Regions from separate parts of the Streptomyces sp. NPDC005566 genome, predicted to be linked through region 1. Evidence: riboswitches for the same ligand, from Rfam matches in the RefSeq annotation. Region 1 holds a riboswitch; each other region holds the start of a gene.

What was found. Region 1 has a riboswitch for cyclic di-AMP ahead of ABZS61_RS28540 (M23 family metallopeptidase). Riboswitches for the same ligand answer to the same signal wherever they lie in the genome.
Positions count from the first base shown of each region.
Region 2: it holds a riboswitch for cyclic di-AMP, as region 1 does, so the genes downstream of both, ABZS61_RS09645 (transglycosylase family protein) here and ABZS61_RS28540 (M23 family metallopeptidase) in region 1, are expected to answer to the same signal.
Region 3: it holds a riboswitch for cyclic di-AMP, as region 1 does, so the genes downstream of both, ABZS61_RS25670 (C40 family peptidase) here and ABZS61_RS28540 (M23 family metallopeptidase) in region 1, are expected to answer to the same signal.

Region 1 covers NZ_JBEXDB010000020.1:106,905-114,296, forward strand. Annotated here, with positions in the region: gene ABZS61_RS28525 (DNA topoisomerase IV subunit A) at 1-1,031, opposite strand, end outside; gene ABZS61_RS28530 (pitrilysin family protein) at 1,280-2,644, shown strand; gene ABZS61_RS28535 (pitrilysin family protein) at 2,671-4,053, shown strand; cyclic di-AMP (ydaO/yuaA leader) riboswitch at 4,246-4,413, shown strand; gene ABZS61_RS28540 (M23 family metallopeptidase) at 4,426-5,214, shown strand; gene ABZS61_RS28545 (GntR family transcriptional regulator) at 5,438-6,142, shown strand; gene ABZS61_RS28550 (HPr family phosphocarrier protein) at 6,313-6,594, opposite strand; gene ABZS61_RS28555 (GNAT family N-acetyltransferase) at 6,756-7,392, shown strand, end outside.
Region 2 covers NZ_JBEXDB010000005.1:103,346-110,737, reverse strand. Annotated here, with positions in the region: gene ABZS61_RS09660 (nucleoside triphosphate pyrophosphohydrolase) at 1-70, shown strand, start outside; gene ABZS61_RS09655 (cytochrome P450) at 67-1,431, shown strand; gene ABZS61_RS09650 (transglycosylase family protein) at 1,537-2,499, shown strand; cyclic di-AMP (ydaO/yuaA leader) riboswitch at 2,790-2,960, shown strand; gene ABZS61_RS09645 (transglycosylase family protein) at 2,961-3,650, shown strand; gene eno (phosphopyruvate hydratase) at 3,991-5,277, shown strand; gene ABZS61_RS09635 (septum formation initiator family protein) at 5,387-5,857, shown strand; gene ABZS61_RS09630 (DUF501 domain-containing protein) at 5,904-6,434, shown strand; gene ABZS61_RS09625 (Ppx/GppA phosphatase family protein) at 6,588-7,392, shown strand, end outside.
Region 3 covers NZ_JBEXDB010000017.1:90,547-97,938, forward strand. Annotated here, with positions in the region: gene ABZS61_RS25640 (ATP-dependent Clp protease proteolytic subunit) at 1-104, shown strand, start outside; gene ABZS61_RS25645 (hypothetical protein) at 110-409, shown strand; gene ABZS61_RS25650 (TetR family transcriptional regulator) at 426-1,112, opposite strand; gene ABZS61_RS25655 (NAD(P)H-binding protein) at 1,188-1,880, shown strand; gene ABZS61_RS25660 (TIGR03618 family F420-dependent PPOX class oxidoreductase) at 1,877-2,281, shown strand; gene ABZS61_RS25665 (haloalkane dehalogenase) at 2,311-3,183, shown strand; cyclic di-AMP (ydaO/yuaA leader) riboswitch at 3,679-3,852, shown strand; gene ABZS61_RS25670 (C40 family peptidase) at 3,855-4,325, shown strand; gene ABZS61_RS25675 (LysE family translocator) at 4,482-5,120, opposite strand; gene ABZS61_RS25680 (LysR family transcriptional regulator) at 5,193-6,110, shown strand; gene ABZS61_RS25685 (ATP-binding protein) at 6,113-6,544, opposite strand; gene ABZS61_RS25690 (helix-turn-helix transcriptional regulator) at 6,778-7,392, shown strand, end outside.

The DNA of each region.
Region 1 (7,392 bases):
TTGATGCCGAAGGACTCCTCCATCGGCGTCAGCTTGTAGAGCTGCTCCAGCACCGCCTCCGGCACGAAGCCGTTCTTGACCTCGATCACCAGCCGGAGCCCGTGCGACCGGTCGGTGAGGTCCTTGACGTCGGCGATGCCCTGGAGCTTCTTCGCGGAGACGAGATCCTTGATCTTGGCGATCACCTTCTCCGGGCCGACGGTGAAGGGGAGTTCGGTGACGACGAGGCCCTTGCGGCGCGGCGTGACGTCCTCTATCGCGACGGTGGCACGGATCTTGAACGTGCCGCGGCCTGCAGCGTACGCGTCCTTGATGCCGCCGAGACCGACGATCCTGCCACCGGTCGGCAGGTCGGGGCCCGGGACGAAACGCATCAGGGTCTCGAGGTCGGCGTTCGGGTGCCTGATGAGATGGCGGGCGGCGGCGATCACCTCGCCGAGGTTGTGCGGGGGCATGTTGGTCGCCATGCCGACCGCGATCCCGGACGCCCCGTTGACCAGGAGGTTCGGGTACGCCGCCGGGAGGACGACGGGCTCCTGCTCCTGGCCGTCGTAGTTCGACTGGAAGTCGACGGTGTCCTCGTCGATCGACTCCGTCATCAGCGACGTGGCGTCGGCCATCCGGCACTCGGTGTACCGCATGGCGGCCGGCGGGTCGTCGTTGCCGAGCGAGCCGAAGTTGCCGTGTCCGTCGACGAGGGGCAGGCGCATCGAGAACGGCTGTGCCATGCGCACCAGTGCGTCATAGATCGACGCGTCACCGTGCGGGTGCAACTTGCCCATCACTTCGCCGACGACACGGGCGCACTTCACGTAGCCGCGGTCGGGGCGCAGCCCCATCTCGTTCATCTGGGACACGATGCGGCGGTGCACGGGCTTCATGCCGTCGCGGGCGTCGGGCAGGGCCCTGGAGTAGATCACCGAGTACGCGTACTCGAGGAAGGAGCCCTGCATTTCGTCGACGACGTCGATGTCGAGGATCTTCTCCTCGAAGTCGTCCGGCGGCGGGGTCTTCGTGCTGCGGCGGGCCATCGCGGCTGCGACTCCTTCACAGATTCTGTCGGGCAACCTCAGGTTCTGACGCCGACCATTGTGGACCGCCGTACTGACAACGCCGACCTCGACCCGTCCGAAGTGGTCTCAGGGGCCCCTCAGGAGCCCCTGTTTACGGCACCATCTACGACAACATTCACCGATCGGGAACTTCGCCAGGTGCCGGTGCGCTTGCTTACAGTGGCAGGTCCGGCAGGAAATCCTGTATCGCGATCGAAGGGACGTACATGCCCATGGGTCACACGGCCACAGCCCAGGCCGGTTCCGGCGGCTTGACGGCGACCGAGCACCGCCTGGCCAACGGCCTGCGCGTGGTGCTCTCGGAGGACCATCTGACCCCGGTCGCCGCGGTCTGCCTCTGGTACGACGTCGGTTCCCGTCACGAGGTCAAGGGACGCACCGGCCTGGCTCACCTCTTCGAGCACCTGATGTTCCAGGGTTCCGGCCAGGTCAAGGGGAACGGACACTTCGAACTGGTGCAGGGGGCCGGCGGTTCCCTGAACGGAACCACCAGCTTCGAGCGCACCAACTACTTCGAGACGATGCCCACACACCAGCTGGAGCTCGCTCTGTGGCTCGAAGCCGACCGGATGGGCTCGCTGCTCACCGCGCTCGACGACGAGTCCATGGAGAACCAGCGCGACGTCGTGAAGAACGAGCGCCGTCAGCGCTACGACAACGTTCCTTACGGCACGGCGTTCGAGAAGCTCACGGCCCTCGCGTACCCGGAGGGCCACCCGTACCACCACACGCCGATCGGGTCGATGGCCGATCTGGACGCGGCGACCCTGGACGACGCCCAGGCGTTCTTCCGCACGTACTACGCGCCCAACAACGCCGTGCTCTCGGTGGTCGGTGACATCGACCCGGAGCAGACGCTGGCCTGGATCGAGAAGTACTTCGGCTCCATCCCCTCGCACGACGGCAAGCAGCCGCCGCGCGACGGCACGCTGCCCGGCACCATCGGTGAGCAGCTGCGCGAGGTGGTGCACGAGGAGGTTCCCGCGCGTGCGCTGATGGCCGCCTACCGGCTGCCGCACGACGGCACCCGTGAGTGTGACGCCGCGGACCTGGCGCTGACCGTCCTCGGCGGTGGCGAGTCGTCCCGGCTGCACAACCGCCTGGTCCGCCGGGACCGTACGGCGGTGGCCGCGGGATTCGGGCTGCTCAGGCTCTCCGGAGCGCCCTCCCTGGGCTGGCTGGACGTCAAGACGTCCGGTGGTGTCGAGGTGCCGCAGATCGAGACGGCCGTCGACGAGGAGCTGGCCCGTTTCGCGGCCGAAGGCCCCACGCCCGAGGAAATGGAGCGGGCGCAGGCCCAGTTGGAGCGCGAGTGGCTGGACAGGCTCGGCACGGTCGCGGGCCGCGCCGACGAACTGTGCAGGTATGCCGTGCTGTTCGGCGACCCCCAGCTCGCCCTGTCCGCGGTGCAGCGAGTGCTCGACGTCACCGCGCAGGAGGTCCAGGCGGCCGCCCAGGCGCATCTGCGTCCCGACAACCGGGCGGTCCTGGTCTACGAGCCGGTCGAGCCGGCGGACGAGGCCGAGGATGCCGCAGGCAGCACCGACGACCACGAGGGGGCCGAGAAGTGACCGACGCCGCCGTGACTGGAGTAGCGATGGAGTACCACCCGCAGCCGACCGCAGGCGAGGCCAGGCCCTGGGCCTTTCCCGCGCCCGATCGCGGCGCTCTGCCCAATGGCCTGACCGTGCTGCGCTGCCACCGCCCCGGCCAGCAGGTCGTCGCCGTGGAGATCTTCCTGGACGCGCCGCTCGACGCCGAGCCCGAGGGGCTGGACGGTGTGGCCACGATCATGGCGCGCGCGCTGTCCGAGGGCACCGACAAGCACTCCGCGGAGGAGTTCGCCGCCGAGCTGGAGCGTTGTGGTGCCACGCTCGACGCGCACGCCGACCACCCCGGTGTCCGGGTCTCGCTGGAGGTCCCGGTCTCCCGGCTCTCCAAGGCGCTCGGCCTGGTCGCCGAAGCGCTGCGGGCGCCGGCGTTCACCGAGAGCGAGGTGGAGCGCCTGGTGGGCAACCGGCTCGACGAGATTCCGCACGAGCAGGCCAACCCCGCCCGGCGTGCCGCCAAGCAGCTCTCCAAGGAGCTGTTCCCTGCCACGGCGCGGATGTCGCGTCCGCGCCAGGGCACCGAGGAGACCGTGCGCCGGATCGACGCCGCGGGCGTGCGCGCCTTCTACGACGCCCATGTCCGCCCGTCCACCGCGACGGCCGTCATCGTCGGTGATCTCACCGGGGTCGATCTGGACACGCTGCTCGCGGACACCATCGGTGACTGGTCGGGCAACGCCGGTCAGTCGCGCCCGGTGCCTCCGATCACCGCGGACGACACGGGCCGGGTAGTGATCGTGGACCGTCCCGGGGCCGTGCAGACGCAACTGCTGCTCGGCCGGATCGGCGCCGACCGGCACGACAGCGTCTGGCCCGCCCAGGTCCTGGGCACGTACTGCCTGGGCGGCACCCTCACCTCACGTCTCGACCGCGTCCTGCGCGAGGAGAAGGGCTACACCTACGGGGTCCGGGCCTTCGGCCAGGTGCTGCGTTCGACGGCACCCGGATCCGCATCCGGGGCGACCGGCGCCGCGATGCTCGCCATCAGCGGCTCCGTGGACACGGAGTCCACCGGGGCGGCCCTGGACGACCTCTGGAAGGTCCTGCGCACCCTGGCGGCCGAGGGACTGACGGACGCCGAGCGCGAGACCGCCGTACAGAACCTCGTAGGGGTCGCCCCGCTGAAGTTCGAGACGGCGGCATCGGTCGCGGGCACCCTCGCCGACCAGGTGGAGCAGCACCTCCCGGACGACTACCAGGCCCAGCTGTACGCGCGCCTGGCGGAGACCGGCACGGTGGAGGCGACGGCCGCGGTGGTCAACGCGTTCCCCGTGGACCGGCTGGTCACGGTCCTCGTGGGGGACGCTTCGCAGATCGCGGAGCCCGTGAGGGCGCTGGGTATCGGCGAGGTGTCGGTCGTCACCGGCTGACGGAACAGGACAGGGCGAACCCCGGCGAGCACGCACTCGCCGGGGTTCTCCCTTTTGTCTGATTTGGTGCAATGCGTTCCTGTATGGCCTGTGGGATGTCCGACAAAGCGACCTGTCCGTTTGGTGATTGAAAGTCGCCCGGCCTAGCGTCGGCTCGGCTGTCCGCCAGACGTATGCCGCACCCGCGGCGCCGGACAGTCATCGCCGAGTCCCCGTCAGGCGCGAGCCTGGGGAGCCGGGGACCCACGTAGTCCCTGGGGTGAATCGGATGTCCGCGTCTCGTACGAGGCGGGGAATCCGTAGGAGACCTTCCTGCTCCGAACCCGTCAGCTAACCCGGTAGGCGAGAAGGAAGGAAAGGATCAGCCCCTCCATGGCGTTCACCCGTGCCACCGGGAAGCACCGTGCCCCGAGCCGCCTGACGCGCAGGAGCGCCAAGGTCGCCGGCATCGCGGCTCTGGCCACCACCGGCGTCATCGGCGCAACGGCCTCCCCGGCCCTCGCCGCGGACTCCGAGGCCCTCACCGTCACCGGTCTGACCCAGGCCGTTGCCATCGACACCACTCTCGCCGCGCAGATCGACGCCCAGGCCGAGGCGCAGCAGCACCAGGCCGACGTCGCGGCGAAGGCGAAGGCCGAAGCTGCGGCAAAGGCAAAGGCGAAGGCCGAGGCGAAGCGCAAGGCCGAAGCCCGCGCCAAGGAGGTCCGTGAGGCCGAGGCACGCGCCGCCCGTGCCGCCGAGCGCGCCCGGCTGAACGCCTTCCACCTCCCGGTCGCCGGCTCCTCCGTGACCACCGGCTACAAGTCCAGCGGTGCCCTCTGGTCCTCCGGCAGCCACTCCGGCGTCGACTTCCGCGCCGCGTCCGGCAGCTCCGTCGTCGCGGTCGGCGCCGGTACCGTCGTCACGGCGGGCTGGGGCGGCGCGTACGGCAACAACATCGTGCTCCGGATGACGGACGGCACCTACACCCAGTACGGCCACCTCTCCTCGATCGGCGTGTCCGTCGGACAGAGCGTCACCTCGGGGCAGCAGATAGGCCTGTCGGGCTCCACCGGCAACTCCACCGGACCGCACCTGCACTTCGAGGCGCGGACCACCCCGGAGTACGGGTCCGACATGGATCCCGTCGCCTACCTCCGAGCGCACGGTCTCCAGGTCTGAGACCTCGTACCGCACAGCTTCCCGAAGGCCCCGGCACCCGCCGGGGCCTTCGTCGTGCCGCGCCCCGGGACTGCTCCGCCGCGAACCGCCGGAGAAGTACTCGTCGGCTGGAAGATATCCATGGATTCCGCTCCGCCATCGGAAATTGCGACTGATTGCAATAGAGTCACAGAACAGGCGTCGATCGGCCGCGTTACGCGGGGATTAAGGCGGAGGTTCGGACATGCGCATTCCCGCGCATTCGGTATGCACGGCAATCCGTGACGACATCGTCTCCGGTGTCTTCGAACGCGGCAGCCGCCTCACCGAGGAGGTGCTCGCACGTCGGTACGGGGTCTCCCGCGTCCCGGTGCGCGAGGCACTGCGCACCCTGGAGTCCGAGGGGTTCGTCGTCACCCGCCGGCACGCCGGTGCCTGCGTCGCCGAGCCCACGGAGCAGGAGGCCGCCGACCTCCTGGAGATCCGCATGCTCCTGGAGCCGCTGGGCGCCGCGCGTGCCGCCCAGCGCCGTACCGAGGCCCACCTCAAGGTGCTCCGAGGCCTGGTCAGACTGGGGCAGGAGCGGGTCCGCCGGGGCGAGGGGGAGGATCTGCGCTCGCTGGGCGGCTGGTTCCACGAGACGCTGGCCCAGGCGTCGGCCAGCCCCGCCCTCATCGCGCTGCTCACCCAGCTCAGGCACAAGATCACCTGGATGTACGCGGTCGAGCATCCGGCCCGCCCCGCCGATTCCTGGGCCGAGCACGGCGCCATCGTGGACGCCGTGGCGCGCGGTGACGCGGAGCGGGCCAGGGTGCTCGCGGCCCAGCACGCCGAGCGGGCCACCGCCGCCCACCGCCTGCGGCGCACGGACCGGCCGGGCCGCACGACCGGTCCGGCCCGGGTGAGGACTTCGCAACATTCTGTAAACATCGCAGGTGTCCGGCATTAACAATGGCGCCGTATACAAAGAAGTGAATTCGGAAGGGCTTTCTTTATGCTGCCCGAATTCGGGTCTTCGTCACGGTGGTCCGGGGCTTCCCGGAAACGAGAAAGCCACGGTTCCCGATGGGGATACCGCGGCTTTGTCGAGGAAGTAATTCCTGCCCGGAGCGGGCGGAATCAGACGGTCTCCGGAAGCTCCTCGAGCCCCTCGGTGACCAGCTTCGCCAGACGGTCCAGGGCGGCTTCGGCGTCGTCCGCCTCGGACGCGAGCACGATCTCCTCGCCACCCTGGGCACCCAGGCCGAGCACCGCGAGCATGGAGGCGGCGTTCACCGGGTTGCCGTCGGCCTTGGCGATCGTCACGGGGACGCCGGAGGCCGTGGCGGCACGGACGAAGATGGATGCGGGGCGGGCGTGCAGGCCCTCGGCCCAACCGACGTTGACGCGGCGCTCAGCCATGGTTCTGCCCTTCACGTATCAATGGTTGTCTAGACCAGTCTCTCATGCAGTGCGCACTGCTGTGCCCGACCTCCTGCCCTGCCGCCACCGCCGGTCGGCTCCCTCAGACTGCCCGCGCAGCGATCCGTCCGCGACCGGTGCGGCGGCCGTAGGCTTTGCCCATGGAGCCCACGCCGGAGCAGAGTCCGCATCACGCGTACCCCGACCACTGGGAGGCGGACGTGGTGCTCCGCGACGGTGGTACCGCCAGGATCAGGCCGATCACCACGGACGATGCCGAGCGGCTGGTCAGCTTCTACGAACAGGTCTCCGACGAGTCGAAGTACTACCGCTTCTTCGCCCCCTATCCACGTCTCTCCGCCAAGGACGTGCACCGCTTCACCCATCACGACTACGTCGACCGGGTGGGGCTGGCCGTCACGATCGGCGGAGAGTTCATCGCGACCGTCCGCTTCGACCGGATCAACGAGCAGGGCAGACCGGCCTCCGCACCAGCCGACGAGGCAGAGGTCGCCTTCCTCGTCCAGGACGCCCACCAGGGCCGCGGCGTGGCTTCGGCGCTCCTCGAACACATCGCGGCGGTTGCCCGCGAGCGCGGCATCGTGCGCTTCGCCGCCGAAGTGCTGCCCGCGAACAACAAGATGATCAAGGTGTTCCGGGACGCCGGCTACACCCAGCAGCGCAGCTTCGAGGACGGTTCCGTCCACCTCACGCTCGACCTCGAACCCACCGCGGCGTCCCTCGCCGTCCAGCGCGGCCGTGAACAGCGGGCCGAGGCGCGCTCCGTGCAGCGGCTGC
Region 2 (7,392 bases), on a different contig from region 1:
CCGTACCTACCGGGACGCGATCCGGGCGGTGGAGGGGCACGGGGGCGCTCCGGATAACGTCGAGGAGTGAACGACAGCCCCGCCGACACCCCCGCGCCCGACGCGACGCAGAACGCAGCGCCCGACGCGACGCAGGACGCAGCGTCCGAAGCAACGCAGGACGCAGCGTCCGAAGCACCCGAACTCTTCACGTGGGAGTTCGCCACCGACCCGTACCCCGCCTACGCCTGGCTCCGCGAGCACAGCCCCGTGCACCGCACCGCGCTGCCCAGCGGAGTCGAGGCCTGGCTGGTGACCCGGTACGCGGATGCCAAGCAGGCCCTCGCCGACACCCGGCTCTCCAAGAACCCGGCGCACCACGCCGGGCCGGCGAACGCCAAGGGGAAGACGGGCATCCCGGGGGAGCGCCAGGCGGACCTGATGACGCACCTCCTGAACATCGACCCGCCGGACCACACCCGCCTGCGCCGGCTCGTCACCAAGGCGTTCACCCCGCGCCGCGTCGCGGAGTTCGCGCCCCGCGTGCAGGAGCTGACGGACCGCCTCATCGACACGTTCATCGAGGAGGGGAAGGCGGACCTCATCCACGACTTCGCCTTCCCGCTCCCCATCTACGCGATCTGTGACCTGCTGGGGGTGCCCCCGGAGGACCAGGACGACTTCCGGGACTGGGCGGGCATGATGATCAGGCACGGCGGCGGTCCGCGCGGCGGAGTGGCCAGGTCGGTCAAGAAGATGCGCGGCTACCTTGCCGAACTCATCCACCGCAAACGGGAGAATCCCGGCGACGACCTGATCTCGGGACTGATCCGGGCAAGTGACCACGGCGAGCACCTGACCGAGAACGAAGCCGCGGCGATGGCCTTCATCCTGCTGTTCGCCGGCTTCGAGACCACGGTCAACCTCATCGGCAACGGCACCTACGCGCTGCTCCGCAACCCGGAACAGCGCGAGCTGCTCCAGCGCTCGATCGAGGCGGGGGAGACGGAGCTGCTGGCCACGGGGATCGAGGAGTTGCTGCGGTACGACGGTCCGGTGGAGCTCGCCACCTGGAGGTACGCCACGGAACCCGTGACGCTGGGCGGACAGCGCATCGGGGCCGGGGACCCCGTTCTCGTGGTGCTCGCCGCCGCCGACCGGGACCCGGAGCGCTTCCGCGATGCGGACACGCTGGATCTCGCACGGAGTGACAATCAGCACCTCGGGTACGGGCACGGCATCCACTACTGCCTGGGTGCACCGCTGGCCAGGCTGGAGGGCCGGGCGGCATTGGCGACGCTGCTGCGACGCCTCCCCGACCTGCGGCTCGCTGCAGAACCTACCGATTTGCGCTGGCGGGGCGGGCTCATCATGCGTGGACTGCGCACTCTTCCTGTGGAGTTCGGTCCCGGGACGCCGCTCGGAAAAAGTGACACTCTGTCAACTCTGTGACTTTCACGTGATCTCCGCTGCATCGACTTGTGACACACGTTCGAGTGCGGCTAGGTTCACCGTTCGACTCACCAGTCACACGTCAGTCACACGGAAGGCAATCCCATGGGCTCCGCGAACGGCAGACACCGTCGCCCTCGGCAGGCACCCGCCATCGTCGTCGCCGCAGGCGTCACAGGGTCGGCCATCGCCATCCCGCTGCTCGGCGCAACGGGTGCGCACGCAGCCGACGCCTCGACCTGGGACCGGGTCGCCGAGTGCGAGAGCGGTGGCATGTGGAGCGCCGACCTCGGCAACGGCTACTACGGCGGCCTGCAGCTCTCGCAGGACACCTGGTCGGCCTACGGCGGCACGGCGTTCGCGCCCCGCGCCGACCTGGCCAGCCGCTCGCAGCAGATATCCGTGGCGGAGAAGGTGCTCGACGACCAGGGGGTGACGGCGTGGGCCAGCTGCGCGGTGATCTCCGGACTCGCACTCGACAACACGCTCCCGGGTGTCGACCCGGGCAGTGAGCCGACCACCGAGCCGTCGGACGACGCGACCCCGTCCGGCGACGCGTCGGACACCCCCTCGTCCGATGCGTCGGACAACGCGAGCGGGAACAGGAACACGGACAGCAGGGGTGGCGATACCGGCAAGGTCGACAAGTCGACCGGATCCGACACGTCCGACTCCTCTCCCTCGCCCGAGACGTCCGAGGCCTCCGACGGATCGACGGAAGCGCCGGGCGGTAAGCACCGCGGCACTCCGGCCCCGGAGGCGAGCGCCGGTGCGGGCTCGACGGACGGGCGCGAGTCCGGTCGGCACGCGTCGCGCGGTGACGCCGAAGCGCGCAAGGGCGGCGACGGCACCTACACCGTCCGCACCGGAGACAACCTCTGGGCGATCGCGGACGCGCAGGAGCTGCCCGGCGGCTGGACGGCGCTCTACGAGGCGAACAAGGACGAGCTGGGCTCCGACCCGGACCTGATCCTTCCCGGGCAGAACCTCGACCTGGGTCTCGACCTGGGCGCCCAGGCGGACGAGAAGAGCGCCGAGGCCGGTGCGGAAGCCGCTGTCGGCAACTGATCCAATTCGGGAAAACACCCCAAAAGCGGGGGCAGTTCAGAGGCCTATGTCCACTTATGTCTAAGTGAGACATGGGTCTCTTTGCGTCAACTCACGCGTCTCGCCCGCCGGGTTCGCCGACGACGCCTCCGACCTGCGGAAATGATCCCTCGCCCGGTGCGAGTACGGGCTGATTGTCCGTGATGTCCATCTTTGAATGTGGGGGTTGCCTATGTTTACGGTCGGAACCGCTCGCACCGCGGGCACCTTCGACCGTCACGCCGAATCCTGCCGTCGGCCGAAGGGATTCGACGCGTAAAGCGCCGTAGGCAGGAGCGGGGGACCCAGGTAAGTGCCGGACCCGGCCGTCGGAAGACGGGTGAGGGTCGGCTCGGGGTGAAGTCGCTCGCCAGTGCGAGCGACCGGGCAACTCACAGGCCCGAACCCGACAGCTCACCTCGTAGGCGTCGGTGAGGAGAACCATGCTGCTTTCGAGCAAGGGCAAGCACCGTCGCCCGTCCAAGGCCGTCCGTATCGCCACCCTGGCCGGCGTCGCCGGTGCCGCGGTCGCCGTCCCGCTGATGGGTGCGACCGGCGCCTCCGCCGCTTCCGTCGCCACGTGGGACGCCGTCGCGCAGTGCGAGTCCGGTGGCAACTGGTCCATCAACACCGGCAACGGCTACTACGGCGGTCTGCAGTTCTCGCAGTCCAGCTGGGCAGCCGCCGGCGGTACGCAGTTCGCCGCCCGCGCCGACCTGGCCACCAAGGCTCAGCAGATCACCGCAGCCGAGAAGCTTCTCGACCTGCAGGGCCCGGGCGCCTGGGCCTGCGCCGGTGCCGGCGGCCTGACCAACGACGGTGTGGACCCGGGTGTCGACACCGCCGCGCCGAGCGCCGACAAGGCCGCCCAGCCGGAGCGCAAGGCCGAGCAGCCCACCACGCGCAGCGAGAAGCGCACCGCCCCCGAGGCCTCGAAGACCGTCACGACCCCGACCGGCGACAAGGTCAAGAAGGGTGACGGCGAGTACAAGGTGAAGGCCGGCGACACCCTGAGCACGATCGCCGACGCGAAGAAGGTCAAGGGCGGCTGGCAGAAGCTGTTCAAGCTCAACGACGACATCGTCGAGGACGCCGACCTGATCTTCCCGGGTCAGCAGCTCCACCTGAAGTAGTCCCGGGTCTCTCCTCCCCGAAGGCTTCAGGGCCGCGGAAGGGTGTCCGGCGGCACCCGACGTGTTCCCTCCCGGCCCGGCGCACTCACCCCCGTGTGCGCCGGGCCGGGGTCGTGTCCGCGGTGTGCCGCACGGGCCCACCGCGGACGGGATCGTTCAACTCTTGCGGTTACCGGTCAGTAGATTTCTGGACCTTTGCCCGGAATGCAAGCCCTTGGGTCCTTTTTCGTCCCAGGGGACGGGCGGTCGGCCGACGCAGGGGGCAGAGCCGGTTAGGCTCGGGGCGCAAGGCCACAGTGACCCTGCACAACCAGCGTCATATCCCAGAAGGAGATGCCTCGTGCCGTCCATCGACGTCGTCGTAGCCAGGGAAATCCTCGACTCCCGGGGAAACCCCACGGTCGAGGTCGAGGTTGGCCTCGACGACGGCAGCACGGGACGTGCTGCTGTTCCGTCCGGCGCCTCCACCGGTGCGTTCGAGGCCATCGAGCTTCGCGACGGTGACCCCAACCGCTACCACGGCAAGGGTGTCGAGAAGGCCGTCCTCGCCGTCATCGAGCAGATCGGCCCGGAGCTCGTCGGGTACGACGCCACCGAGCAGCGCCTCATCGACCAGGCGATGTTCGACCTCGACGCCACCGAGAACAAGGGCTCCCTCGGCGCCAACGCCATCCTCGGCGTCTCGCTGGCCGTGGCCCACGCCGCGTCCGAGGCGTCCGACCTGCCGCTGTTCCGCTACCTCGGCGGCCCGAACGCGCACCTGCTGCCCGTTCCGATGATGAACATCCTGAACGGCGGCTCGCACGCCGACTCCAACGTGGACATCCAGGAGTTCATGATCGCGCCGATCGGCGCCGAGTCGTTCTCCGAGGCCCTTCGCTGGGGCGCGGAGATCTACCACACGCTGAAGAAGGTCCTGAAGACCAAGGGCCTGTCCACCGGTCTCGGTGACGAGGGCGGCTTCGCCCCGAACCTCGAGTCCAACCGCGCCGCCCTGGACCTGATCCTCGAAGCCGTCAAGGAAGCCGGTTACGTCCCGGGCCGCGACATCGCGCTCGCCCTCGACGTCGCCGCGTCCGAGTTCTACAAGGACGGCACGTACGAGTTCGAGGGCAAGTCCCGCTCGGCCGCCGAGATGACCGAGTACTACGAGGAGCTCGTCTCCGCGTACCCGCTGGTCTCCATCGAGGACCCGCTGTACGAGGACGACTGGGCCGGCTGGAAGGTCATCACCGACAAGCTCGGCGGCAAGGTGCAGATCGTCGGTGACGACCTGTTCGTCACCAACCCCGAGCGCCTGGCCCGTGGCATCGAGGAGGGCTCGGCCAACGCCCTGCTCGTCAAGGTCAACCAGATCGGTTCGCTGACCGAGACCTTGGACGCCGTCGAGCTGGCCCAGCGCAACGGCTTCAAGTGCATGATGTCCCACCGCTCCGGTGAGACCGAGGACGTCACCATCGCCGACCTCGCCGTCGCCGTGAACTGCGGCCAGATCAAGACCGGCGCCCCGGCCCGCTCGGACCGTGTCGCCAAGTACAACCAGCTGCTGCGCATCGAGGAGATCCTCGACGACGCCGCGGTGTACGCGGGCCGTTCGGCCTTCCCGCGGTTCCGCTTCGAGGGCTGAGAGCCCGGCAGCAGGAGCTGAGCCGCCCTTCGGGGCACCAGCCTCCGTCCGTCCCCGCACTCGGTCCCGTACCGTGTGCGGGGACGGACGTGCGTAATGGGGAGGCGAGATGGCCGGGAAGGACCGCGACCGGTTCTCCACCGCGACCAGGCTGCGGCTGCTCGGGGAGCAGACCGCGGCGCGCGTGTACCGGTCCCAGAACCGCCGCCAGGCCCGCCGCTCCCGGCTCACCGGCAGGGCCGCGTTCCTGGCCCTGATCGTCTGCTCCCTGGTCGTCGCCCTCGCCTACCCGATGAGGCAGTACATCTCCCAGCGCGACGAGATCGCCGATCAGGAGAGGCTCACGCAGGAGGCGCACCGGCGGACCGAGGAGCTGCGCGACGAGAAGGCGCGGCTCAAGGACGACGCGTACATCCGGCGACTCGCGCGCCAGCACCTCCACTACGTCATGCCCGGGGAGACCGGTTTCACGGTGATCGACCCGGACGCAGCCGAGGTGCGCCGCGGTGAAGCGGGTGCGCCGGGCAGGCCCTGGCACTCGAACCTCTGGGACGGCGTCGACAGCGCAGACCGCGGCTGACCCCGCTCCCGTACATACAGACCGACCGATGACATTCAAGGCAGGCATGGACACGCCCCCTCCGCAGACCGAATCCACCGCGCCCACCGAGGCGGACATCGCCGCGTTCGAGCAGCAGCTCGGCCGGCCGCCGCGCGGGCTGCGCGCCATCGCGCACCGCTGCCCGTGCGGCAACCCGGACGTGGTGGAGACGCAGCCCCGTCTGGAGGACGGCACGCCGTTCCCGACGACGTTCTACCTGACCTGTCCGCGTGCCGCGTCCGCGATCGGCACGCTGGAGGCCAACGGGGTCATGAAGGAGATGACCGAGCGCCTCACCACGGACCCGGAGCTGGCCGCCGCGTACCGTGCCGCGCACGAGGACTACATCGCGCGCCGTGACGCCATCGAGGTCCTGGAGGGCTTCCCCAGCGCCGGCGGCATGCCGGACCGGGTGAAGTGCCTGCACGTGCTGGTCGGCCACTCGCTGGCGGCGGGCCCCGGGGTCAACCCGCTGGGCGACGAGGCCATCGCGATGCTGCCGCAGTGGTGGGCCAAGGGCCCGTGCGTGTCGCCGTGCGACGCCGAAGGGGCCTGACCTCCCGCACCCCGGGGCCCGGCCCCGCACCCCGGTTCCCGAGAGTCAGGAGGGGCTCGGTCGTGCGGGCTCGGCCCGCACGACCGAGCCCCTCCTGCGATCGAGGAGCGGGTCCGGGGCGGAGCCCCCGTAACCACGACCACAGGAGCTCGCATGACCCGTGTTGCCGCCATCGACTGCGGTACCAACTCCATCCGCCTGCTCATCGCCGACGCGGACCCCGTCTCCGGCAGTTTCACCGAGCTCGACCGCCGGATGCTGATCGTGCGGCTCGGCCAGGGCGTCGACCGCACCGGGCGGCTGGCTCCGGAAGCCCTGGAGCGCACCTTCGCCGCCTGCCGTGAGTACGCCGCGGCGATCAAGGAGCTCGGCGCCGAGAGGATTCGCTTCGTCGCCACCTCCGCGTCCCGCGACGCGGAGAACAGTGCCGTGTTCGTCCAGGGTGTCCTGGACATCCTGGGTGTCGAGCCCGAGGTCATCAGTGGTGACCAGGAGGCGCAGCTCTCCTTCGACGGCGCCACCAAGGAGCTGGCGGGCAGCGACCATCTGGAGAAGCCCTATCTCGTCGTGGACATCGGCGGCGGCTCCACCGAGTTCGTCGTCGGCGACGACGCCGTCCGCGCGGCCCGGTCCGTGGACATCGGCTGCGTCCGGATGACCGAGCGTCACCTCGTCGAGGACGGCGTGGTCGTCGACCCGCCCACGCCCGGCCGGATCGCCGCGATCCGCGCGGACATCGACGCGGCCCTCGACCTGGCGGAGGAGGCCGTGCCGCTCGCCGAGGCGGCCACACTCGTCGGATTGGCCGGCACCGCCGTCACCGTCGCCGCGATCGCGCTCGGTCTGCAGGAGTACGACTCCGAGGCGATCCACCACTCCCGGGTCTCCCTGGACCAGGTCCGGGACATCACCGGACGGCTGCTCTCGTCGACGCACGAGGAGCGGGCGGCGATCCCCG
Region 3 (7,392 bases), on a different contig from region 1:
AGCGGGACACGATCCTCGACGCCCCGGCCGCCCAGGCGTACGGACTGGTCGACCACATCATGGAGAACCGCACACCGAATCGGCCGCCACACCCCGCGAGGTGATCCCGTTGCTCTCCCCCCAGCTCCCGCCGCTCCCCGCACTGACCCGCGCCGAGGGAGAGTTCATCGACTGCTACCTGGAGGTGCTCGACCAGGTCGGCCGGATCAACCCCGCCCGGGGCAGCGACACCTACGGAGCGCTCCGGGCCGCCCAGGCGCTGGCCTCACGGGCGACCGCCCTGCGCGATGCACTCGCGCTGATGCACGAGCGGGGCGAAACCCAGATCCATGCAGCCACGTTGGCCCGTGCGTTGCGGGTGCTGGACGGGGAGCGGCGTGCGGGCAGGGTCACCGTGCCGCCCGCATGAGCGGGTTGACCGCCCCTCAGACCGCCTTCCCCGCCGTAGCCCTGTCCTGACGCCGGATCACGGCGCCTACGCCGGAAGCCTGCGAGCCGTGACGGTCCGCTCCGGTCGCCACGGTGCGCGGCCTCGGGGCCAGCGCGGCTCGCAGCGCCGGCGTGAGGACGTGGCGGGTCTCGGACGGGGTGAGTGCGGCCGGGGTGGGCAGGGGGTTGAGGTAGCGCGTGTAGATGAGGCCTCCGAGAATCGTCACCACGGCCGTGGCGCGTGCGGTCGCGTCCCGGCCTCCGAGAAATTCAACAAGCCGGGCCAGCAGCTCGCGTTCCAGGTATTCACGGATGACCTCGGCAGCCTCCTCGCCCCGGGTGGTGAGCTGCCGGAAGTCGGCGTCCTCCCACAGGTCCGTCACCGCGTCGATCAGGCGGTCGGGGAGGGTGGCCGGGTCGCCGCCGAGGACGTCGTCCACCGCCAGCGCATTGGCGCACTGGAACTGCATCACGTCTGCGAACAGGCCCTTCTTCGAGCCGAAGTGGTACGCGATCAGAGCCGGGTCGACCCCGGCGGCCCCGGCGACCGCGCGCAGGGTGGTGAGCCGGTACCCGCGTTCCAGGAACAGCTCACGAGCCGCCGAGACGATCGACTCGCGGGTGGGCGGGTTGCCGCGGGGGCGGCCTCGGGTGCGGGCGGAGGCAGGGGCGGCGTTATTCATCAGCGTTGAGCCTGCGTTTCGCGGTCGGCACAGTCAAGGGCGTTCCGGAAACCACACCAAGGGATGGCCCACACCATGCGTATCGCAGTCTTCGGCGCCAACGGACCGACAGGTCGCCACCTCACCGAACAGGCCCTCGCGACCGGCCACGAAGTCGTCGCCGTGACCCGCCGCCCGGGTTCCCTCCCCCTTCGCCCGGGCCTCACCGTGGCGGTCGCCGACGCCACGGACCTGGAGGCCGTCGACGCCGCGATCGGCGGGACGGACGCCGTCCTCTCCGCGCTGGGCGCACGCTTCTCCAAGGAGAAGATCACCACGTACTCGGCGAGCGCCACCGCCATCACCCGGGCCATGGCCCGCCACGGCATCGAGCGACTGCTCACCGTCAGTTCCAGCATCGCCGACCCCAACTGGCGGCCCACCGGCGCGCACTTCTTCAACCATGTGCTCGACCCGCTGGTCAACCGGCGCCTCGGCCGCACCCTCCACGAGGACATGCGCCGTATGGAGGCCGTGATCCGCCGTACGGACCTCGACTGGACGCTCGTCCGTCCCTCGGGCCTCTTCGAGCATGCCGCCGTCACCCGTTTCCACACGGCCGAGACCAGCGCCGACGGCGTCTTCACCGCACGTGCCGACCTCGCGGCGAGCATGCTGCGCGAGCTGGAGGAGCGGCGGTACGTCCGTACGGCCATGGGTGTCATCACCACTGCCGTGAGACCGAACATCGCCAAGCTGATCTGGAACGAGGGCGTGAAGAAGAGGTGAGCCGGACGACCGTCGGACTGCCGGCCGCCGCAAGGGCGTTCCTCGCCATGCCCCGCACGGCCACGCTGACCAGCCTCCGCCCGGACGGGTCCCCGCACGTCACGCCTGTCCGCTTCACCTTCGACGCGTCCGCCGGCCTGGTCCGGGTGACCACCCGGGCGGGAGCCCGCAAGACCCGGAACGTGGCGGCAGGTGGGGCTTCGGCCCGTGTCGCCCTCTGCCAGGCGGAGGGCTTCCGCTGGCTCACTCTCGAAGGCCGGGCCGACGTCACCGACGACCCCGCGCGCCTGGCCGAGGCCGTTCGCCGCTACACCGCCCGCTACCACGTGGCCCCGCCCGCCCCGCCGGACCTGGTCGTCGTAGAAATGACCGTCGAACGCGTCCTGAGCCTCAATCTCTGAATCTCCCGTACAGAAAGCAGTGACACGCGATGCCCACCCTTCCCGTCCTCGATTCCACCCTCCACCACCGCGAGTCCGGCGACCCCGACGGGCTGCCGTTCGTCTTCCTCCACGGCAACCCCACCTCCTCCCACCTGTGGCGGAACGTCCTGCCGGGCGTGGCCGCGCCCGGCCGCCGTCTCCTGGCCCCCGACCTCATCGGCATGGGCGACTCCGGCAAGCCCGACCTCGCCTACTCCTTCGACGACCACGCCCGCTACCTCGACGCCTGGTTCGACGCCCTCGGCCTTGCCGAGGCCGTCCTCGTCGGCCACGACTGGGGTGGCGCGCTCGCCTTCGACCGCGCCGCCCGCCTCCCGGGCAGCGTGCGCGGCCTCGCCTTCACCGAGACGATCATCAAACCGTTGGTCGGCGATGATTTCCCGTCTGCCGGACGGGAGTTGTTCACCCTTCTGCGCACTCCCGGAGTGGGTGAGGAGATGATCCTGGAGAAGTCGCTGTTCATCGATGCGCTCCCGGACACGCTGGCCACCCCACTGGATCCGGCCGATCTCGAGGTCTACCGCCGCCCCTTCCCGACCCCGCACAGCCGCCGCCCGGTACTGGCGTGGACGCGCATGATGCCACTGGACTCCGAACCCGCCGACGTCGTGGCCCGCATCGAGCGCTACGACGCCTGGCTGGCCGCCAGTCCCGAAGTTCCCAAGCTGCTTGCCGCGTTCGATCCGGGCCCGGGCGCGATGACCGATCAGAGGGCCGTCGCCTGGTGCGAGGAGAACATCGCGGGTCTGGAGGTCTCCCGCCACGGCTTGGCCGGACACCACTCCCCGGAGGACCGCCCCGCGGAACTGGCTGCGGCAATCAACGCTTGGGCCGACCGCCACGGGCTGGCACGCCCGTAGGAGTCCCCCGATGCGGAAGTGCCACCACAGGCCCGCCTCCCGCCGAGGAGTGCACGCGCCTCAACCACCGTCACCACCGTCACCATCGAACACCGTGCTGCGGAGCCGACGGCCTCCCGCGCGCCCGGCAAGACATTCGAACAGTTGTCGCGTCAACGGCTGCGCCGGTGCCCCCCGAAGCCCGGACACGCCCGATGCGCGGATCAATATTCCTCGCTCGTTCGGCGTAGACCATCCCCCTCACGGGGGACAGCTCAACTTGCGCAGGACGCGCGGACACTGAGCGGAATTAACCGTTCCGCTGCTGGTACGGGGCCGGTCACGCAGCGTCGCCTCAGCTTCGGCCCCACCTCGTCCACCCGAACGGATCAGCCGTGATGACTCTCACATAACGACCTTCAGCGCGGAAATCCGGCAGCCCGTGAGTAAAGATCCCTGGGACGACAAGCCCCCGCCACCGCGACGGGGCGGTCCGGGCGGACGCCGAGTCCTGCCGCTGTCCGGATGCCTGGTCGACAGAAGTGGATCGGCAGGAGTGGAGGACCCGAGCGCAACGGGTCGACGGGATATCCCTTCGACCCTCGGGGTGAAGCCGCCAAGTGCGGCCGGGCAACTTCGCCAGCCCGAACCCGACAGGTCATCCTTCACAGGCGGCTGACGAAGGGTTGCGCATGACTGCGCAGGTTCATGTCCCGTCTCTTTTCGCCCGGGTCGGTACGGCCTCGGTTCTCACATTCGCTGTAGGCACAACCATGCTCGCCCCCGGCCTCGTCGACGAGGCCGAGGCCGCTGCCCACTCGACGAGGGCGCTCGACATCGCCGCCTCGAAGAAGGGATCGCCCTACAGGTACGGCGCCAGCGGCCCCCACCGCTTCGACTGTTCGGGCCTCACGCTCTACTCGTTCAAGAAGGCGGGCAAGAAGCTCCCCCGCACGGCCCAGCAGCAGTACAACAAGACCCGTCACATCTCCTCGTCGCAACGGCGGCGCGGCGACCTGGTCTTCTTCCATGCGGGCCGGAGTGTCTACCACGTGGGCATCTACGCCGGCGGCGGCAAGATCTGGCACTCGCCGAAGACCGGGGCGGTGGTCCGGCTGGAACGGATCTGGTCGAAGAGCATCTGGTACGGGCGGGTCCGCTGACGGCCGCCCCCGGCTGACACCCCCGTCGGCCGTCCCTGCCGGTCCCACCCGGGCGCCGGTCCCACCCGGGGGCCGGTCCCACCCGGGGGCCGGTCCCACCCGGGGGCCGGTCCCACCCGGGGGCCGGTCCCACCCGGGGGCCGGTCCCGCGCCGAGTCAGTGCAGCAGGGGCCCGGTCACCAGCACGAGCCCCAGCGCCGTGAGCGCCGCGCCGCTGCCGCCCTCGATCGCGCGGGCGGTACGCGGCCGGCGCAGCCATCGGCCGAGGCGGTCCACCAACAGGGCCACGGCCGGGAACCAGAGGAGCGCCAGCAGCACGACCACGGCCGCCAGCAGCAGGGTTCTGGGAAGCGGCGGCTGCCCGTCGGGGACGAACTGGGGCAGCAGGCTGAGGAAGAGCACAGGCGCCTTCGGGTTCAGGGCGTTGGTCAGGAAGCCCTGGCGCAGTGCCCGTACCGGCCCCAGCTCGGTTGCGGGCGCCTCATCCGGTGCGGAGGCGCCCGCAACCGCCCGCCGCCGGACCGCGTACAGGGCGCTCACTCCCAGGTGGAGCACATAGGCACCACCGAGCAGTTGCACGGTGCGGAACAGGACGGGCATCGCCACCAGCACCGCCGCGAGTCCGGCGACGGCCAGCGCGGTGTGCACGAGCAGTCCCCCGGCGACACCCAGCGCCGCCGCCATGCCGGTCCGGCGCGAGGCGAGGGCGTTGCGTACGACCACGGTGAAGTCCGCGCCGGGCAGGGCGACCATTCCCGCGGCGACCGGGACGAAAGCGAGCAGTTGTGCGTCCATGGGTACACCCTGACCCGGCCGGCCCTTTAGCGTGTACTTGCAATCTTCTGGGTCTGCCAAAAGGAATGCTTTATGTACGATCCGACGCGGCTGGCCGCACTCGTGGCGGTCGCCGAGGCCGGTTCGATCACGAAGGCGGCCGCGCGGCTCGGCTACACAGCGCCCGCCCTCTCCCAGCAGCTCGCGAAACTGGAGCGGGAGGCCGGGGCCGCCCTGCTGGTGCGCCACCATCGCGGGGCGCGCCTGACGGCTGCCGGTGAACTGCTGGCCGGGCGTGCCCGACGGGTCCTGGACGAGATGGACCAGGCGCGGCACGAGCTGGCCCGGCTCGCGGGACTGTCGGGAGGGCGGCTGCGGGTCGGCACCTTCACCACGGCCGGCATTCATCTGCTGCCGCCGGTGCTCAGTGCGTTCCGGCGTGCCCACCCGGACGTGGAACTCACCGTGACCGACTACGAGCCGCCCGGCGGGGTCGCCGCCGTGGCCGCGGGAGACGTGGATCTGGCGCTGACCCATGCGTACGAACCGGCTGTCGCCGATCCGCTGCCCGCCGGGGTGTCCGCCGAGCCACTGCTGGTCGAGGAGCTCGTACTGATCACGGCCGTGGGGCAGGCGCTGTCCGAGGGCAGCGGCCGACTCCCGGTTGCCGAGCTGGCGGGCCGTCCGCTGATCAGCAGTGCACCCGCGCATCCCCCCAGGCAGGGGGTGGAGCGCGCACTGGCCGATGCCGGGGCGACACCTGCCGTGGTGTGCGAGTCCCCCGGTTACGCGCTGGTGTGCGCTCTGGTCAGCGCGGGCGTCGGCGTGGCCGTGGTGCCCGAGATGGTTGCGTCGATGTCTCCGACGCCGCTCGCAGTGCGGCGCCTCGACCCCTCTGCCTTCCGCCGGACGATCTCCGTGGTGCACCGCGGCGACCGGTCGACGGCCGCGGCGGCGACACTCAGGGCACTGCTGCGCAGCGGCTTCGGCCGCGCCACGGGGGTGCGGTGACGTCAGGCCTGAGCGGGCACGGCCCAGGGAAGAGCGATCGACACGGTCTTGCCGCCGTCCGGGGTGGGGCTGACGCTCAGCCGGCCGCCGCACTCCTTGGCGAGGGCCCTGATGATCACCATCCCGCGGCCGTTGTCCTGCTGGACTGCGGCGGGTAGCCGTTGGGGCCAGCGGGGGTGACTGTCCGTCACTCCCAGATAGAGCTCGATGTCCCGGTCGAGGCGGAGATCCACCGTGAACGTGGGCGACTGCCCGAAGGTGTGCTGGACGGCGTTGGTGGCGAGTTCCGAGACGATCAGCCGGATCGTGTCGGCGGCGTCGGTCCCGTCGGGGAGGCCCCAGCCGGCGAGAACGTCGGCCACGTACCTCCGGGCCCGGGAGACCGAGACCGGGTCGCTCGGCAGAGTGACGGTTGCTTCTTGATGGTCTGCCATGGCGACGCCGTCCCTTTCCCGCCCTGACCGACCTGCGATCGGCCTGGATTGTGCTTCGCGCCAGAGTGCCACTGATGCCGCCCTCTGTAACGTCAATCCATCAAGATATGCATATATCTGTCGCCCAATACGGTGAACTCTGCCCCGGAAGCCGTATACGAGCGCAACACTGGCCCCCTTCCGAGCCGGACCCGGTACGGGACGGCTCCCCCGCAGAGCGGAAGGAGGCAGGCATGCGGCACGGCCCGGCGGTACGCCGACGCAAGCTCGGGGAGGAGCTGCGGAGTCTGCGCCACACCACGGGACTCACGAGCCGGGAGGCAGCCCGTCTGCTGGGCTGGCACCAGTCGAAGGTGAGCCGGATCGAGACGGGTGCGAGTGGAGTGACTCCCCGCGACGTGACCCGGTTGCTGGACGCCTACGACGTGGACGACGTTCACCTCCGGTCCCTCCTGGAGGTACTCGCGGGCTCGGCGGGCGGTGGGGGCACCGGGTGGTGGCATGCCTACCGGGGCCTCATCCCGCCCCAGTACCGCGACTTCATCAGTCTGGAGTCCCAGGCCGGAGCCGCCCGCACCCTGGAGACCTCGGTGGTCCCGGGACTGCTCCAGACCGCGGGCTACGCACGGGCGGTGACCCGGTCCTCGCTGGACGGGCTGCCGCCGGGGCAGCTGGACTCCCTGGTGGAGGTCCGGCTCGCCCGCCAGGGGGTGCTCTACGCGCAGCGCCCGCTGCAATTGAGCGTTGTGCTCGACGAAGCCGTGCTGCGGCGCGGAGTCGGCGGCCCCCAGGTGATGAGAGAACAGCTCGACCATCTGGCACACACCGCTCAACTACCCCACGTGCAA